Regions from separate parts of the Virgibacillus sp. M23 genome, predicted to be linked through region 2. Evidence: a T-box and tRNA genes for the amino acid it is inferred to sense, from the RefSeq annotation. Region 2 holds a T-box; the other holds one or more tRNA genes.

Region 1 (3,438 bases), on a different contig from region 2:
CCTGCAGCAGATGGTGGATCAGGTTGTTCTGCAGCTAGTTGAAAATCACTTTGCTCCGTTGGAATCAATTGATAGCTGTTATATTGACTGACGATTCCTGTCACGTCATACCACTTCTCTTCAGCTATTTGAGTGACATCTAATGCATTTTCCATGACGCGTAAAGTTGTTCCATTAAAATCTCCATCAATAAAGGAGATATTATATCCTCCACCAGCCGGACTCTCTGGAATACTTGAAAGAAAGCCATTCACACGTACAAGCTCACCTTCAAGCGATTCTGCAGTAGTTTCATTTTGTAATGCTTCTAAGCTTACTTCTTGAATCTCAGGTAGTTGCTGATCTGTTCCCAATACTTCTACACTGGAAGGAACGATCTCTTTTAGCCCATTGTAAGAATCTAACTGGCCAACAACCTTGATTAGATCCCCCTTATTTACATCTGGTAATTCACCTTGTTCAAAAGAGAATAGATTAATGCCGCCAGTATCATCCTGAATGTATGTTGTAAATTGAGTACCATTACTAATAGCATCATTATTTACTGTAACAATTCCTTCTACAGTTACAGCTGTTCTATCATTAAGCTGCCTAGCTTCATCAATGGTAATTAAATCAGGATTCTCTGGATCAGGTTCACCTGGTTCACCCGGATCAACGCCATCTACGGTATGATCACCGAGATATGCAAATGTATCCTTGTCATAATTGGTCCACTGTCCCTCGTCATAGTTGGAAACAGGAGCAATAACGGATGAATTCCTTACTAGTGTTACATCCTTCGCAAAATTACGATCATCCCCAATTATACCAATAACATCCAAATTACTAGCATTTTGTTGCAAAGCAATGGAATCGTTCCCATTGAAATTAATTACATTACCATTTGTTTGATCTGCCACCTCTAATACTGCCTCATCTGCATTTGGATGAGCAATTACATATGCATCGTCATATGCCAACGTACCATCCAATGTCATTGTTTGACTAGGCTCATTAGCACCATTACTATAAAGCGCCAATTGATAGCCTGACAAATCCACTTCTTCCCCTGTACCATTATAAATTTCAATGGCCTTATTATAGGAGCTACCTTCGATATACTCTGATATAAACAACTCTTCCGTTGTTTCTCCGTCGTCTGTCGCGGCCACAGATGTACTTAATACTGGTGAAAAATTCATTAAAATCAACGTAAAAATAAGAACCAAATAAAAAGACTGTTTCACCCGTAATTTTCGCATCTTCTCCCTCCTTAAGGATAAATAATTTATTGTCATGTATTACGTTGACATGACACACTTTTACTATCGCATAACAAACATTGATAATCTATAATAAATTAGTAAATTTTTGGTAAATTCAAAACTATATTACTATTAATTCTCTAAAATAGTAAATAAGTACCATGAACACAGATTAACTGATGTTGATGGACTTGCAAAAACAACCATACTTATCTATAATCAATTTATGTACGGGGCATTAGCTCAGCTGGGAGAGCGCTTCGCTGGCAGCGAAGAGGTCAGCGGTTCGAGCCCGCTATGCTCCATTAATTTAATCATGATCCACATATAAAAAATACAAACTTAGCCAATTGGTGGATAAGTTTGTATTTTTCTTTATTTAGATACTATGCTACTTATGTGATTTAACAAACATAATACATCTGACATGCTCCTCTATTAGAGAACTGTACCTGCTTATTGTTTGCATTCCATAATCTTTCATTATCCATACAAACGCCCACCTGACTTAGCTTTCCTTATACAAGCACAGTTTTTGGGATATTCACTTTACAAATAGATAATTACATCCAGAACCCTTAGCTATATATATTAAATAGACTACTATCCTTAACACGATTACCCTTTCTAAGAATATACTATATAAAAATCGTATGGAGGTGATTGGATTGAGTAAAAACAGTGAAAAAAACAGTAATAATGCCCCAGGTCAAATTGTAGATTTCCTTTTAGATGCTACACTAAAAAAACATGGGGCATCGTTAAAGACAAAAGAATTAGATGAAAAGGATAAAGAAATGGTCAGAAATATGGTTAATCAATTAAGAAAAAATGTGGAAGAATTTACGCAAGAAAATAAAGATACCAATGAAAACAAGGAATAATAGTTATTAAACTATATTGGATACTAGACAAATAAACTATTTATAAAATTAACTTCCTTCCTATATATGGTATAGCATGCATAATGAAGCCTGGTAAATCAATGGATATGTACCGGGCTTCACCTCTTTCTGAGAAAAATATCTATCTATAGCAATAAATAGGTAGTATATCTTAGTACAATCACCCTTCCTATTTCCACTCTTAATCATAAAATATTCTAAACGAGAAGAAGGAGGAAATAATAGTATGCCTAGATCAAGAGCATTTGATGATGTAAGAGACCATAGGAGAAAATGCGATTGCCATCGATTTAAGGATATCTGTGATAGCTGCGATAGACGCGATAAACACCATCATTGCGATCGTGACAGATTCGATGATCGTTTTGATTCATGTGACAAGAGCTGTGGCGATGACAAAAAATGGAGAGCACTAGACACTTCCATGTGTCACCCATTTGATAAAGATTCCACGGTGGATCAGGAGGCAAGTGGAGAATTAAATAATGTGCAAAAGTCTCTCGAATCCATTATTATTAAGGATTCCTGTGATGTAGAGGTATCCTCATCAGATATCCAAGCTGCACTTAATCTCCAAGTTGCGCTTCAGGTAGCAATTGCTATCGTAATTAGCATTTCGATTGCAGATGGTCATAAAGCAGACGAAATAACTCAAGATCTGTTCGCAAAATTAAAATCTAGCCAAATTAACAAACAGCAAGTTTATATTGAAAACTCACGCGGAGTAGAAGTATCCACAACGGATACTGATATTGCTATTAACATCCAAGTTCTATTACAAGTATTGATTGCATTAGTAATTAGATTAGATATTTTATAGTTCTAATAAAAAATATATCACTCCTACAGAAACAAAGGCTATCCCAAATGTCTACGAAGCATTTGGGGTAGCTTTTTTTGTCACGGTAAAATGGCAATTTATAATTTTTTCACTTCGATTCCTGTAACTTATCGTACATAAGAAACCTAGAATCATACCGGAGAAATTCGCTTTCAACGAAATTACATCCTTCTTCACCTAAATCAATAAAGCTTGCACTTCAATTTACACAAATAACTCTAATACCAAGCATTCAAAATAATGTTTATCAGTCTTGCTATCCAGCAGTCTCCTTCTTTTTATAAAACCAGGTCGTTAACAGCCAAATTCCTATTCCCCATACCAAAATGATAGCTAAATAACCCCAAATATCTTCGATACCTGCCCCAAGCTGCACTTCTTTTGCCAATTCTGCCAGTTGAACATTTGGTAAGTATTCAATAAAGGACAGAATTGGATAAGTATT
Region 2 (3,438 bases):
CATTCTAAATGGTATAGTTACGTATTATAACGAAATATTATCCAGTAGGGATCTGTTTTAATGAAGTAAAGAGGTGACAAATTGATTTTTATATTGTTAGTTATAATTTTATATAGTGTCCCGTTTATTTGGGTGCTTTGGTCATTTATAAACGTAAAAAATAATAAAAGGGAAAAGGTGAAATGGAAGTATCCTATCCTCCTTTTTCTGTTATTAATCTTGTTATCGATAATTGGAAATGTCTATCTATCTTCCACTTATACGATTCCTTTCTTGCAAACCTCGATGGAAAGTATGATCTGGCTAATCGTAGCAGCTGTGTTTTTAGGAATCATTGCCCTTATTAATGTATTTGTAACATTATCATTACGGAATAAAAATGTTTCTAAGCAATTTCATAATCCGAGAGTGATATGGAAATTAATTGGTGGGATGGCACTGTTTTAGGATTCCTGTTTATTTGGTTTATGCCCTTTGGACAAAAGCTATCATATGTGATGGCTTTAGAGCAAGCAATGAATGCAACAGAAAATGCTAATGGTTCAGAAGAAATTACACTTTCACTAGTTAAATCAGAAAGTAATTGTCTTACAAAAAGAAATTGTTCGAATGAACAGTTTCACAATGTGATTTATGTGAAGAACAATATGGATGAGCCAAAAGAAATACAAATCAAGATACGCGCACTAGACAAGGATCAACAAGAATTAAAAGTTATTGACTCGAAGATCATGGAGGTCGGTGCGAATGAGTTACAAATGGTAAAAACGGAGGAAACCAATCAACAATCAAGTATATGGAATCAATATTCTTTTCAAACTGATGATAGGATGTATTATTTTCAACATCATTTCGCTATAGGGAAATAGAATAAGCAATATATCTGTGTATTACATCAAGAGAAGGTGTAAGAAGTTTTTATGTCAGAAAAAAGCTGGAGAAGGTTCTATCTGTATTTAATGTTATTTATCTATATCATTTATGCACCTATATCAATTATTGAATGGCTCTCAGAATCAGGAGGTTTTCCTTTTACTGCAATTATAGTAGGTATAGCGCTGCCTTTATCCGAAAAATCACCTAGAGGGATTAAAGGAAATTTCAAAGAAAGATTCTGTCTCATAGGTATGCATCGGCGTTGACATTCCGCTCGATGTTTTTTATAATTACGCTAACAACTATACATGTAGAATACGTTGAAAGTTTTGAGTACATGACAATCGCTTTTAAGAGAAGGATTTCCGTTGGCTGAAAGAAATCCTAAGGTAGAATCATGGAAAGCTAAGCTGGAGTACGGTTAATTCCCGTCGGTGTCATACCGTTATAATGATAAAGTGATGAACAATAGTTCATAATTAGGGTGGTACCGCGATCAAATCTCGTCCCTGCAAATGCAGAGAAGGGATTTTTTTATTGTCTAGGTAATTGTAAAATTTGAACCTGTGGATAAAAATGGGCGTGTTGAGCTGTTCCAGCGGAGGCGACTTCACGAATTGCCCTAATCTAAGTTATCATCGGCTTGCATGTACACCGTGATTCCTTTATCTCCGTTGACTCGCTTCAGTTCGCTACGTTTCTAATCGGGCGCTTGCGCTTTTATTCTTTTCAGGAAATAAATAATCCATTTACTGCGCTCAGTTAGTCTTTCCTGACGAAAAAGTGATGTCAATGATTAATGACTTGATGTTCTATTCAACTATTTTTAGATTGGGAGGAAGTTTAAGATGAAACAATTATCATCAGCAGAAGTTAGGCAAATGTTTTTAGATTTCTTTAAAGAAAAAGGCCATCGTGTTGAGCCAAGTGCTTCTCTAGTTCCGAAGGATGATCCGACGCTACTATGGATCAACAGTGGTGTTGCAACATTAAAAAAATATTTTGATGGTCGGGTAATCCCTGATAATCCTCGAATCGTAAATGCCCAAAAATCAATTCGTACGAATGATATAGAAAATGTCGGTTTTACCGCAAGACATCATACGTTCTTTGAAATGCTCGGTAACTTTTCAATAGGTGACTACTTTAAAAAAGAAGCTATCGATTGGGCTTGGGAATTTCTAACGAGTGATCAATGGATTGGGTTTGATCAAGAACGGTTATCCGTTACAGTGCATCCAGAGGATGATGAGGCCTATGATATATGGTTAAAGAATATAGGTATTCCAAAGGAAAGAATTATTCGTTTAGAAGAGAATTTTTGGGATATTGGTGAAGGCCCAAGTGGACCGAATACAGAAATCTTTTATGATCGTGGCGAACACTATGGAAACGATCCAAGTGATCCTGAACTTTATCCTGGGGGAGAAAACGAAAGATACTTGGAAATATGGAACCTTGTCTTCTCCCAGTTTAATCATAATCCAGATGACACGTACACGCCTTTACCTAAAAAGAATATAGATACTGGTATGGGCTTAGAACGGATGGTATGTGTCATTCAAGACGCACCAACAAACTTTGAAACAGACCTATTTATGCCAATTATTAAAAAGACAGAAGAGTTAGCCTCTACAAAGTATGGAGCTAGTCAAGAAGGAGATACAGCTTTTAAAGTGATTGCTGATCATATTCGTACGGTTAGCTTTGCGGTAGGAGATGGTGCTGTTCCTTCGAATGAAGGAAGAGGTTATGTATTAAGAAGATTAATTAGAAGAGCTGTTCGATTTGCCAAAGAAATTGGTATTGAAAAGCCGTTCATGTATGAATTAGTAGATACGGTAGCAGACATTATGAAGGATTTCTACCATGAAGTAGTGAAGAAAAAAGAATTTATTAAAAATATGGTGAAAGTGGAAGAAGAGCGGTTTCATGAGACACTGCACGATGGCTTAGAAATATTAACAGCAATCTTGAACAGCGAAAAGGAGAAAGGAAGCACCTTATTCCCAGGAGTGGAAGTATTTCGCTTATATGATACCTATGGGTTCCCTAAAGAATTAACAGAGGAATATGTGGAAGCACAAGGTTTTACGATTGATGAAGAAGGTTTCCAACGAGAAATGGAAAAACAACGTGAGCGTGCACGTAACGCTCGACAAAAAGTTGATTCTATGCAAGTACAAGATGCTGTTTTCAGTGAGATTAATATCGATAGTGCGTTTGTAGGGTATACCCAAATGGAAGTAGATACTTCCATTGTGGCAATGATTGCTGGTAATGAACAGGTGGAAGTAGCAGAAGCAGGTGACGACATATATGTATTCCTAGAGCAAACACCATTCTATGCCGAAAGTGGCGGGCAAATTGCTGACAAAGGTTTCATTTCTACCGAGCAAGCTACTGCATATGTAAAAGACGTACAAAAATCGCCAATTGGGCAGCATATTCATCGTGTAAGCATTCAACAAGGTTCTTTACGTATAGGAGAAGCGGTTCATGCCATAGTTGAAAAGTCGGCTCGCTCTTTTATTGTCAAAAACCATACAGCAACTCATTTAT

What was found. A T-box is a leader RNA that pairs with one kind of tRNA and senses whether it is charged. The one in region 2 lies ahead of alaS (alanine--tRNA ligase), so its partner is inferred to be a tRNA-Ala.
Region 1: it has a tRNA-Ala gene. The T-box ahead of alaS (alanine--tRNA ligase) is inferred to sense a tRNA for this amino acid. The anticodon was not compared.

The regions. Positions count from the first base shown of each region.
Region 1 covers NZ_JAWDHA010000010.1:94,565-98,002, reverse strand. The annotation lists gene RVS70_RS06435 (5'-nucleotidase C-terminal domain-containing protein) at 1-1,244, opposite strand, end outside; tRNA gene RVS70_RS06430 (tRNA-Ala) at 1,480-1,552, shown strand; gene RVS70_RS06425 (hypothetical protein) at 1,916-2,131, shown strand; gene RVS70_RS06420 (spore coat protein) at 2,577-2,972, shown strand; gene RVS70_RS06415 (ABC transporter permease) at 3,250-3,438, opposite strand, start outside.
Region 2 covers NZ_JAWDHA010000021.1:29,677-33,114, reverse strand. The annotation lists gene RVS70_RS10425 (hypothetical protein) at 82-447, shown strand; gene RVS70_RS10420 (hypothetical protein) at 414-869, shown strand; T-box leader at 1,188-1,390, shown strand; gene alaS (alanine--tRNA ligase) at 1,725-3,438, shown strand, end outside.